DNA from 4 places in the Aliivibrio sp. S10_S31 genome. Region 2 is predicted to be linked to each of the others. Evidence: predicted binding sites of a transcription regulator. Region 2 holds the regulator's gene; each other region holds the start of a gene.
What was found. The regulator CRP, encoded in region 2, controls carbon source genes, mostly activating them, when cyclic AMP is high. The targets are predictions, from matches to a motif close to TGTGANNNNNNTCACA.
Positions count from the first base shown of each region.

Region 1 (3,217 bases), on a different contig from region 2:
AAGGATAACTTGAACGTTGTTTGAACCAAGTTTAACCACACCCATTGCACCTAGAGCTTTAAGTTGCTTCTCGCTGATTACGCTAGTGTCTTTAAGAGTTAGACGTAGACGAGTGATACAAGCATCGATGTTTTCTAGGTTTTCGTGGCCACCTAGAGCTTTAAGGTATTGTTTAGCTAGCTCACCAGTTTCTTTAGAACCGCCAACTGTTGAACCTTCTTCGTCTTCGTCGTCTTCACGGCCTGGAGTCTTAAGGTTGAACTTAACGATTACAGCGCGGAATACGAAGTAGTAGATTGCGAAGAATACGATACCTTGGATAATTAGCATGTACCAGTTAACAGCTAGAGGGTTACGAGTAGAAAGTACCATATCTACAAGACCAGCTGAGAAACCGAAACCTGCAATCCATTGCATAGATGCTGCGATGAATACAGAGATACCTGTTAATGCTGCGTGAACTACGTATAGTGCAGGAGCAAGGAACATGAATGAGAATTCTAGAGGTTCTGTTACACCAGTGAAGAATGATGCGAAACCAGCAGCGATCATGATAGATGCAACTTTTTCTTTGTTCTCAACTTTAGCAGTGTGGTAGATAGCTAGTGCTGCACCTGGTAGACCAAACATCATGATTGGGAAGAAACCAGCTTGGTACATACCTGTAACACCTACAGTTGCAGTACCTTCAGCGATAGACTTAGCGCCACCTAGGAAGTTAGGAATATCGTTAATACCCGCTACGTCAAACCAGAACACAGAGTTAAGTGCGTGGTGAAGACCAACAGGGATAAGTAGACGGTTGAAGAATGCGTAGATACCAGCACCAACAGAACCCATACCTTGGATTGATTCACCAAAGTGTACTAGGCCACCGTAAATTGCAGGCCAGATGTACATAAGTACAAACGCAATTAAGATACCTGCGAAAGAAGTTAGGATAGGTACAAGACGCTTACCTGAGAAGAATGCAAGTGCTTTATGCAGTTCTACAGAAGAGAAACGGTTGTAGATTTCAGCAGATACGATACCAACTAAGATACCAACAAATTGGTTATTGATTTTACCAAATGCAGCTGGAACTGCAGCAGGATCAATACCCTGAATTTGAGCAACTGCTCCTGGTGAAAGAAGAGTAGTAACAACTAGGAAACCAACAAAACCAGAAAGTGCAGCTGCACCATCTTTATCTTTAGACATACCATAAGCAACACCTACTGCGAACAGTACTGACATGTTGTCGATGATAGCCGCACCAGCTTTGATTAAAAACGCTGCAAGTGCACTGTTGCCACCCCAAGCTACCGGGTCAATCCAGTAACCAATACCCATTAAAATTGCTGCTGCAGGTAATGTAGCAACTGGTACCATCAGTGCCTTACCTACTTTTTGAAAATATCCTAAAATATTCACCTTTAGTTTCCCCCTATAAGGATTTTAGATTTTTTTTGAATAACTTAACCTGTTCTTCACAAAACTTATTTCGTTACTCGTTATAAACAGGGTCAGTGTAAGGGATTAATTTCGCCCCGCAAATTAAAAGCTAACGTATTGTGATCATTATCACCTGCGGAAGGAATATTTAGGGTATTTTGCTAGCGAGATCATAAAACTTATTTTATCATTCGAAAGAATAAAACATCAGGAATAAAATTTGGTGCATATTATGACCAAATTTTGTCATTACTGAACGTAACATTTAGGTATTCTGAGTGTACCGCTCAGTAAGCAGTTCTATTTTCACCTGCTTAAAAATTTCAACGAAAAAAGTTTATTTTTTTTCGTACTCTAAATTATAACCAAAGGATTCAAGCTATGTATGCGCTAACTAACTGTAAAGTTTATACAGGTAACGATGTTCTTACTGACCATTCAGTAATCATTAATGGAACAGAGATTGAAGCTGTTTGCCCAACATCAGAACTACCAGCTGGTATTGAGCTAAAAGACTTAGATGGAGCGATTCTAAGCCCAGGCTTTATCGATCTTCAGCTTAATGGTTGTGGCGGTGTAATGCTTAATGATGAAATTACAGCAGAAACCATGCAAATTATGCATGAAGCAAACCTAAAATCAGGCTGTACTAGCTTCTTACCAACGTTGATTACTTCTTCTGATGAAGATATGCGTGCGGCAATCGAAGCAGCTCGTGAATACCACAGCAAATATCAAAACCAATCTTTAGGTTTGCACCTAGAAGGTCCATACCTAAACGTAATGAAAAAAGGCATTCACAGCGTTGATCATATCCGTACGTCAGACTCAGACATGATCCAACTTATGTGTGATAACGCAGACCTAATAGCAAAAGTAACGCTAGCACCAGAGCAAAATGATCCTGAGCATATCGAGCGCCTTCATAAAGCAGGTATCGTGGTATCTATTGGCCACACAAACGCAACTTATGCTGAAGCTCGTCAAGGGTTTGAGTCAGGTATCACTTTCGCAACTCACTTGTTTAATGCAATGACACCTATGGTTGGTCGTGAACCAGGTGTTGTGGGTGCAATTTATGATACTCCAGACGTTTATGCTGGCATCATTGCTGATGGTTTCCATGTTGACTATGCAAACATCCGTATTGCACACAAAATAAAGAAAGAAAAACTAGTATTAGTGACCGATGCCACAGCTCCTGCAGGTGCTGACATGGAATACTTTATTTTTGTGGGTAAGAAAGTATATTACAAGGATGGCAAATGTGTTGATGAAAATGGCACATTAGGTGGCTCAGCTCTGACTATGATTGAAGCAGTTCAGAATACAGTTGAGCACGTTGGAATCGCTTTAGACGAAGCACTACGCATGGCGACTTTATATCCAGCTCAAGCTATGGGCTTAGATAATAAACTTGGCCGCATTAAAAAGAACATGGTTGCTAACCTTGCTATTTTTGATCGTGACTTCAATGTAAAAGCGACTGTTGTGAACGGACAATACGAGCAAAGTTAATATGACTGGCGGACAAATTGGTAATGTAGATCTAGTAAAACAATTAAACAGTGCGGCTGTTTATCGTTTAATCGACCAAAAAGGTCCGATTTCTCGAATTCAAATTGCAGATGTAAGCCAGCTGGCTCCTGCAAGTGTTACCAAAATCACCCGTCAACTATTAGAGCGCGGCTTAATAAAAGAAGTCGCGCAACAAGCATCTACTGGTGGTCGAAGAGCTATCTCCTTGACCACTGAAACCTCCCCTTTCCACTCTATAGCAGTA
Region 1 covers NZ_JAAUWR010000002.1:122,284-125,500, forward strand. The annotation lists gene nagE (N-acetylglucosamine-specific PTS transporter subunit IIBC) at 1-1,413, opposite strand, end outside; gene nagA (N-acetylglucosamine-6-phosphate deacetylase) at 1,816-2,952, shown strand; gene HC728_RS02090 (ROK family protein) at 2,954-3,217, shown strand, end outside.
Region 1: a site for CRP is predicted at 1,553-1,568, ahead of nagE (N-acetylglucosamine-specific PTS transporter subunit IIBC). Genes of this name have one in related genera too.

Region 2 (3,217 bases):
CGTCACGAAAAATATTCATGTTGATCAACCTTTTTCTGAAACGACGCCATTTATGGGGTCACAAATATCGATTGCTGCGGCTGAATTTATCTTAAATGCTCAGAAAAAGTTACAAGCATTAGGCGGTGAATCGTTACTGGAAGCGAGAAGTTTGGGGCATGCGTTTGTATCTCCAGGGATAATAGATGCAACAAATGTCGCGGAATTACCTGATGAAGAATACTTTGGCCCACTATTGCAAGTCATACGTTACACCACATTAGCGCAAGCTGTGGAGCTTGCTAATGACACTCGCTATGGATTATCTGCGGGATTAGTTTCAACCGATGACAGTGAATGGGATTATTTCGTTGAGCATATTCGAGCTGGAATTGTGAATCGAAATCGTCAATTAACAGGAGCAAGTGGTGATGCGCCATTTGGTGGGCCGGGTGCATCAGGCAACTTAAAACCAAGTGCTTATTATGCGGCAGATTATTGTGCTTATCCGATGGCATCAATGGAAGGTGATGCATGTGAGATTCCTGAGCAATTATCTCCAGGTTTAACTTTGTAGGAGTGCTGAAAATGAATAATGTAAACACACTTTTTTCATCATTATGGCAAGACTATATTACACGTTTGTCGCCATCGGCAGACCAAGTGCATCAATTGCTATCCAGTGGTGGTGATATTGTAAATGATCATATTGCCTTGCGGACGTTTAATTTGCCTAAGGTTGGTTTATCCACATTAGCCGCGCCCTTTTTAGCTATTGGGTATAAACCGTGTGATGAATATGAATTTATTGCTAAAAAATTGAAAGCGCAACATTTTGAGCACCCAGATCCTAATGCACCACTTGTGTTTATCAGTGAGCTATTGGTTGAAAAATTATCTGATGATGCTCAAACCATAATTAAATCATTAGTAGAACAAGTTCCTGCTCATTATTTTGCAACTCGTGACTTTCTGTCTTCAGGAAGACCGTGGTCTTTAAGTTTTGATGAATATAAGGTGTTAGCAAAAGAGAGTGAGTATGCTTCTTGGTTAGCTGCTCATGGTTATGGAGCGAATCATTTTACCGTGTATGTTAATCAACTTGATGGTTTTGATGAAGTGGTTGATGTTAATCAGCACTTACGTAATGCTGGATTTAGTATTAATGAGGTTGGTGGAGAAGTAAAAGGCTCTCCAGAGGTTTGTTTAGAGCAATCATCTACAATGGCGGATAAAGTGATGGTTAAATTTAGTGATGGTGAGTTTGAGATCCCTGGTGGATTTTACGAATTTGCTAAACGCTATGAGTTACCAAATGGTGAGTTATACAAAGGGTTTGTTGCGGCTTCTGCGGATAAAATCTTTGAAAGTACTGACGGGTAAAGCTGTCATCTCTAGACATAAAAAAACGCAGCTATTGAGCTGCGTTTTTATTTGCTTATGGTAACGACGTTAAATTAACGAGTACCGTAAACTACAATTGTTTTGCCGTGCGCTGAAATCAGGTTTTGCTCTTCAAGCATCTTCAAGATACGGCCAACAGTTTCACGTGAACAACCAACAATTTGACCGATCTCTTGACGAGTGATCTTAATTTGCATGCCGTCTGGGTGAGTCATTGCATCAGGTTGTTTAGCAAGGTTCAGTAGCGTTTGAGCGATACGGCCTGTTACGTCTAGGAATGCTAAGTCACCTACTTTTTGGCTAGTGATTTGTAGACGAGTTGCCATTTGCGCAGAAAGACGCATTAGGATATCTGGGTTAACTTGGATAAGTTGGCGGAATTTCTTGAATGAAATTTCTGCTACTTCACAAGGGCTTTTCGCACGAACCCACGCTGAACGCTCTTGACCTTCTTCAAATAAGCCAAGCTCACCAATGAAGTCACCTTGGTTTAGGTAAGAAAGGATCATTTCTTTACCTTCTTCATCTTTGATAAGTACAGCAACAGAACCTTTTACAATGTAGTAAAGAGTTTCCGCTTTTTCACCCGCGTGAATTAGCGTGCTCTTTGAAGGGTACTTATGAATGTGACAGTGAGACAAGAACCACTCTAATGTTGGATCTGTTTGAGGTTTACCTAGAACCATACTTTATACTTCCTCTGCGTTTGCCAAGTAGGCGATGTCCATTTTAAAATAACTGAGCCAAATATCAGTTTGGCCTATACAATATGGTTATCGGAACAAGGCTGCATGTTCGTTGAGATAATTAACAAAATCATACCTTGTTTCGCAATTGATTTCTTGACTTTGATCGTATGAATTGTGCGACCAAGGGCACAGTTTCGTGAAATGGATCACGAGTTTTCCTTTTAAGTAGTAAAGAGGCTTTTATGAACGCTGAAGTTAAATGGATTGAGGGATTGTCTTTTCTAGGTCAATCTCAATCAGGTCACTCTATTGTTATGGATGGTAATGGGGGAGAAAAAGCACCAAGTCCGATGGAAATGGTCTTAATGGCTGCTGGAGGATGCAGTTCTGTTGATGTTGTTGATGGACTTAAATCGGCAAATCAAGAAGTCACAGCTTGCGTTGCTAAGCTATCTAGTGAGCGTCGTGAAACTGCACCAAAGTTGTTTACTTACATTAATATTCACTTTGAAGTAACAGGTAACAACCTAGATTCAACGGTTGTCGAGAGAGTCACTGCGGATTCATTACAGAAATATTGCTCTGTATGTTTAATGCTTGGTGAGGGCGTAAAAATGACGCACTCATGGGAAATTATCTCTGCTTAAACTTTAGAACTACAGGGTGAGTTAATATTAAAAAGCCTCGCAAGTTAACCCTTGCGAGGCTTTATTTTTAAGCTATGAGAGATTACAGAATGAAGCGGCTTAGGTCTTCATCAGCAACAAGCTCACCTAGGCGTGAACTTACATACTCAGCATCAACAATTAAGCTTTCGCCATTTTTTTCAGAAGCATCATAAGAGATCTCTTCCATTAGTCGTTCCATCACTGTGTGTAGACGGCGAGCACCGATGTTTTCAGTGGTTTCATTTACTTGGAATGCGGATTCAGCAATACGACTGATGCCATCTTCAGTAAATTCAACTTTTACATTTTCGGTCGCTAATAGAGCAATGTATTGCTCAGTTAATGATGCATTAGGTTCAGTTAAAATGCGTTTGAAATCATTTGCTGTTAGCGCTTCAAGTTCAACACGGATTGGTAAACGACCTTGTAATTCAGGGATCAAGTCAGATGGTTTTGCCATTTGGAATGCACCTGAAG
Region 2 covers NZ_JAAUWR010000003.1:163,503-166,719, forward strand. The annotation lists gene astD (succinylglutamate-semialdehyde dehydrogenase) at 1-556, shown strand, start outside; gene HC728_RS03725 (DUF1338 domain-containing protein) at 568-1,362, shown strand; gene crp (cAMP-activated global transcriptional regulator CRP) at 1,437-2,069, opposite strand; gene HC728_RS03735 (OsmC family protein) at 2,315-2,719, shown strand; gene hslU (HslU--HslV peptidase ATPase subunit) at 2,802-3,217, opposite strand, start outside.

Region 3 (3,217 bases), on a different contig from region 2:
GGCACCATACTGATCGTGCAACGCTTCTGGGTTTACTTGGAAACAAACCCGATACAATAAAAATAACCAGTGCTAATCACGCTATGCGTAAGGCAATAGAAGAACATGTCCTCCAACTCTCTGGCAAATCAACCATCTCCTTCAATTATCAGACAGACATGCTGTTTCATAAAACGAATTTACCTCTGCATGAAAATGGCATGACTATTTCTGCTTTTACTATTGATAACAAACAAATCGCAATCGAAACGTATTACTCTATTGGCGGCGGTTTCATCGCAACCGAAAGCGAGCTTAAAAATGAAAATCAAGCACCAGAAATTACAGTAGAATTCCCGTTTGGCTCAGCGGATGAAATGCTAGAAAAAGCAGAAAAACATGGACTCAGCCTAAGCGGATTAGTATTACGTAATGAAGTCTCATTTCAGTCAATGGAAGCAATTAATTCTAAAGTAGACCAAATCTGGAAAGTCATGTCCCTTTGCATGGAAAGAGGCTTTCAAACTGAAGGCATTCTTGAAGGTGGCTTAAATGTCACCCGTAGAGCACCTGCATTACTCAAAAAATTAGAAGTGAATACATCCACGCATAATGATCCTATGGAAGTATTAGATTGGGTGAATCTGTTTGCTTTTGCCGTTAGCGAAGAAAATGCAGCGGGCGGTCAGGTTGTAACCTCCCCTACAAACGGTGCAGCAGGTGTGATTCCAAGTGTTTTGATGTACTACCACAAATTTATTAAACCCTTAGACACTAAGCAACTTAAAGACTTTTTAGCCGTATCGGGTGCTATCGGGATTTTATACAAAACCAACGCCTCTATCTCTGGAGCCGAAGTTGGTTGCCAAGGTGAAGTTGGCGTGTCGTCCTCCATGGCGGCGGCTGGACTAACATCGCTTCTTGGTGGCAGTAATGAACAAATTTGCATGGCCGCTGAAATTGCAATGGAACATTCCTTAGGCATGACTTGTGACCCCATTGGGGGACTGGTTCAGGTTCCTTGTATCGAACGAAACGCGATGGGAGCAATGAAAGCCATAAATGCTTCACGTATGGCATTAAAGCGCACAAGCAAATGCTTAATCTCACTCGATAAAGTCATTGAGACCATGTACCAAACAGGAAAAGACATGAATAAGAAATATCGAGAAACTTCACTAGGAGGATTGGCTTTAATTCATATGGCTCCTCCTTGTGAGTAATAATGGCCGCTCTATACTTCCATGAAGCTCTTCTTCTACAGGCCTAAATAACTCAATTAAGCCCTATTTTCATAGTTTGATTTGCATAACAGAAATACAAATCAACCTCTTTAATTTGTGACTACTATCATACTATTCCCACACAAATAGATAAGAGCGGAAAAATTTCCGCTTTTTGCTTTTTTAGCCGCCGTATTGTCTTTATTACCTTTTAAATCCTTTGGAGTATTTCATGTCATTATTCATGAGCTGTGTTGGAATCTTGGTGCTATTGTTCATTGGATTTTTGCTATCCGAGAATAAAAAAGCCATCAATGTAAGAACAATTATCATTGCACTTATTACTCAAATATCATTCGGTGCTTTTGTAATGTACGTTCCTTTAGGTCAAGGAATACTACAAATGATGAGTGATGCCGTTAACCATATTATTAACTTCTCAAATGAGGGATTAACCTTCGTATTTGGCGATCTCGCTAACTATAAAGTCGGTTTTATTTTTGTGATTAACGTTCTTTGTGTCGTTATCTTTATTTCTGCACTTATCTCCGTGCTTTATTACCTCAAAATAATGCAGTTTGTGATTAATTTAATCGGTGGTGCGTTATCTAAATTATTCGGTACGAGCAAAGCGGAATCAATGTCTGCTACGGCTAACATTTTTGTTGGTCCTATCGAAGCTCCTTCAATGGTACGTCCGTTAATCAAAAAAATGACTCGCTCTGAACTGTTTGCGGTAATGACAGGCGGATTAGCGAGCGTTGCTGGCGGTACAATGATTGGCTACATCAATTTAGGAATAGACCCAAAATATATTTTAACCGCTTGCTTTATGACGGCTCCTGCTGGACTTCTGTTTGCCAAATTACTTTGCCCACAAACAGAACAAGAAAAAATCACTAATGAAATCGAAATCGATGACGAAACCACACCTAAATCACTCTTAGATGCGATAACTGATGGTTCTATCATGGGGATGAATCAAGTCGCCACCGTGACAGCCTTACTTATCTCCTTTGTTGCTTTGATCGCATTAGTAAATAGCTTAGTTGGCGGTATTGGTGATTTAATCTCGATTGAAGGTTTAAGCCTAGAACTGATTATCGGTTATATATTATCTCCTCTGGCTTTTTTAATGGGGGTTCCTTGGAGCGAAGCCGTTACCGCAGCATCACTAATTGGCCAAAAAATTGCGGTTAATGAGTTTGTTGCCTATATCAACTTTATTGAAATAGCGGAAACCTTGTCTCCAAAAACTCAAGCTATTGTTGTATTCAGCCTTTGTGGCTTTGCCAACATTGGTTCTTTAGCGATGGTTATTGGTGGCCTTGGTGCTATATGTCCAAATAAACGCCATATTCTTTCGGAAATTGGACCTCGTGTTTTAATGGCCGCAATTCTTGCAAACTTAATGTCAGGTACCATTGCTGGTGCGCTTCTTTCATTTTCTTAACATGTACTAATAAGGATTAATCATGTCGACTCCACATATTAATGCACCACTGGATGCATTTGCAGATACTATCTTGATGCCAGGTGATCCACTTCGCGCAAAATTAATAGCAGAAACTTATTTAGAAAATGTAGTTCAAGTTACTGATGTTCGAGGCATGTTAGGTTTTACTGGCGAATTTAAAGGTCGAAAAATCTCAGTCATGGGTCACGGAATGGGCGCACCGTCTGCATCCATTTACTTTCATGAACTAATGACCACTTATAAGGTAAAAAACTTTATCCGTATTGGAAGCTGTGGCGCTATTCATGATGATGTGAAACTTAAAGATCTTATTGTAGCTATTGGGGCATCAACCGATTCAAAAATGAATCGCATTCGTTTTAAAGATAACGATTTTGCTGCAACTGCAAATTACAATATGCTTAGTGAGTGTGTTAATACGTTAAAAACGACTGACATTAATTACCTTGTAGGTAACGTTTTTTCTTCTGATCTATTTTATCGTCCTGATGAAGAGCAATACGACATGATGGCACGCTATGGCATTCTTGGAGTAGAG
Region 3 covers NZ_JAAUWR010000009.1:28,996-32,212, reverse strand. The annotation lists gene HC728_RS09505 (L-serine ammonia-lyase) at 1-1,202, shown strand, start outside; gene HC728_RS09500 (NupC/NupG family nucleoside CNT transporter) at 1,435-2,655, shown strand; gene deoD (purine-nucleoside phosphorylase) at 2,678-3,217, shown strand, end outside.
Region 3: a site for CRP is predicted at 1,319-1,334, ahead of HC728_RS09500 (NupC/NupG family nucleoside CNT transporter). Genes of this name have one in related genera too.

Region 4 (3,217 bases), on a different contig from region 2:
GACCCCGTACGTCTAATCACCCCACTTTTAGATTTATCGGTGAAAGGCGAACACATAGTGTTCATTGGCGATGAAACTCAAAAAGAGATGTTCCATCGACTGGAGTCAATTCTAAAATATAAAGGGATCAGTTCTGATTTTTTTGAAATCCCTAATATTGTTGATACCCACGCAATCAAGCAATCATTGCAAGCACTTGCTGCTGAAATGAAACTTCACTTTAGTGACATCAAATTAAATGCAAGTTGTGGTCTTCGTCACCGTCTTCTTTCTGCCTATGAAGTGTTCCGTTCATATCATTGGCCAATCTTTGTTGTAGAGCCATACAGTGACAAATTATGTTGGTTATACCCAGATGGTCGCAAACAAAAACACGTTGCTGATAATATTCGCTTGAGTGATTATCTTGCTATTTTTGGGGCTCGCTGTGAGTTTTCAGAAACTGAATTACCAGAAAGTATCGATAAGCGCTTAAGAGAACTATGCCAACGCTGGGCAAGCAACGCATTAGAGTTAGGCCCGGGCTTAGCAACATTAAACTATTTAGCCACCACTTGTCGCAAAGAACAACGTTTAGATGTTGAAGTAACAGAGAAACAACAGAGCTATAAAGAACTTAATATGCTACTAACTGATCTTGTTGAAACAGGGTTAGCTACGTATGAAAATGGCATACTCACTTTTGATTGCGAAGAAGCTCGTCGTTTAGCCAATGGTGAATGGCTTGAAATATTGGTTCACAACACGGTTGTCGATATTCAGCAATATTTACCAACTCTGCAAGACCACTCGTTAAATGTTCAAGTGCATCGGGAAATTGGTGAAAAAGACGTTCGTAATGAACTTGATGTGGTTAGTATCGTAAATAACAAACTGCATATCATTGAATGTAAAACCAAAGGCATGCGTGATGATGGTGATGATACGCTATACAAATTAGAATCATTACGTGATTTACTTGGTGGACTGCAAGCTCGTGCAATGCTTGTTAGCTTCCGTCCTCTACGTAATAACGACATTATGCGCGCACAAGACTTAGGCTTGGCGATTATCGGCCCTGATGAATTAGGCGATCTTAAAAAACACCTTCTTAACTGGTTCTTAGCGGCCGGTGGTCATTAATATTTTCGATTAAGATCCTCTCTGATACTAAAAAGGCCCTGTTGTGGGCCTTTTTACTGCTTTTCAATTCATATAAAAATGCCGGTGATTCACTATGAACCACCGGCACTCTATATTTCTTTGTGCTCTTCCTATTATAGAAGATTTCGAGCAGCTTCAATTACCACTTTAATTGAACGCGCTTCTGTTTCTTTTAGCGTTGCGTGATCTGGGATTTCTTTTTGAGTACGGTTGATAATTACACCCGCAACACAACCTGCACGTAAACCAGAGCTTGCACACATAGTTAATAACGTCGCTGATTCCATTTCAAAGTTCAATACGCCCATGTCTTGCCATTCTTGCATTGAGCCTTGGAAGCGCTTAACAACACGACCAGAGAACGTGTCGTAACGCTCTTGACCCGGGTAGAAGGTATCACTTGATGCTGTTACACCTGTGTGTACATTTGCACCTTGGTCAACTACCGCTTTACGCATTGCAGTTGCAACGTCAAAGTCAGCAACTGCAGGGAATTCCATTGGAGCAAAGTGAAGACTCGCACCATCTAAACGAACTGAACCTGTAGTAACAATCATATCACCTACATTCACATGAGGTTGAATTGCACCAGTTGTACCTACACGTAGGAAAGTACGAACACCTAGTTGAGCAAGTTCTTCAACCGCAATCGATGTTGATGGACCACCAATACCTGTAGAACATACCACAATCTTCTTGCCATCTAGCTCAGCTAGGTACACTGTGTATTCACGGTGGCTTGCTAAAAACTTAGGGTTTTCCATTTGTTCTGCGATTTTCTGAACGCGTGCTGGATCACCTGGGATGATCGCCATTTCTGCACCTTGAAGATCTTCTTTTGTTACGCCTAAATGGAATACTGCTGCTGTCATGGTTAGCTCCTTGCGGTTTTGTAGGGCCGCGTTAATTAAATTAGTTATATTTGATTTGATGAAGTTACTTTACCCAATTAAATGACGGCTTTATGTGACAAAGACCTCAAATGACATGCTTTCATATTACATTCTTGCAAAGAAAATCGATTGGCATCACATAAAAATAGAAAAGCGCTCATAATACGAGCGCTTTAATTTGAGTTACTTCACTAAATTCATTTGTATATTATTACTCTTTCTCTTTAAAGCGTAATAAACGAAGTGCATTTAAAGTAACGAGAGCTGTTGCGCCGCTATCTGCTAATACCGCAACCCATAAACCGGTAATACCAAACAAGCTAGTCACTAAGAAGACAGCTTTTAAACCAAGCGCTAAGGTAATGTTCTGACGAATATTGCTTAGTGTTGCTTTTGATAGTGCCACCATTGGTGCAAGCTCTTCTAAGCGGTTATGCGTTAACGCAGCATCTGCTGTTTCAAGAGCAACATCGGTTCCCCCTCCCATCGCTATACCAATAGATGCGGTTTTCATTGCTGGTGCATCGTTAATGCCATCACCTACCATTGCCGTTTTCGCATTAGCGGTTAATTGCTCAACATACTTCACTTTATCTGAAGGTAATAAACCTGCTTTATAGTCAATATTTAACTCCGCAGCGATGGCTTTTGCTGCTCGCTCATTATCACCAGTAAGCATGATTGGTTTAATTCCTAATTTAACCAACTTTTCCACAGCCATTTTAGCATCAGGGCGGAGTTCATCACGCCATGCTAATAATCCAGAGATCTGCTCATTAATCAGAACCAGAACAACTGTTTTACCTTGCTGCTCTAAGAAGGCGATTTGGCTTTCAATTTCAGGAATAACTTCACCATCAAATTGTTGAGGTGCATACAATTCAATATGTTGATCGTTAACCGTTCCTTTAATACCTTTACCAACAACCGTCTCACGATTATCTGCTTCAATAACCGTTAGCCCCTGCTCTTGCGCTCTAACTACAACAGCTCTTGCTAGCGGATGCGATGAGCCCATCTCTACCGCAGCTGATTGAAGTAAAATACTTTCTTCCGTTTCGGTTTCAGTTAATACTCGGATATCGGTTAAAACTGGTTTTCCTTGTGTTAATGTGCCTGTTTTATCAAATGCGATATTTTGGATATGACCTAACTCTTCTAGAGCTGCGCCACCTTTAATT
Region 4 covers NZ_JAAUWR010000008.1:160,539-163,755, reverse strand. The annotation lists gene HC728_RS09320 (DUF1887 family protein) at 1-1,122, shown strand, start outside; gene udp (uridine phosphorylase) at 1,257-2,015, opposite strand; gene HC728_RS09310 (zinc/cadmium/mercury/lead-transporting ATPase) at 2,248-3,217, opposite strand, start outside.
Region 4: a site for CRP is predicted at 2,109-2,124, ahead of udp (uridine phosphorylase). Genes of this name have one in related genera too.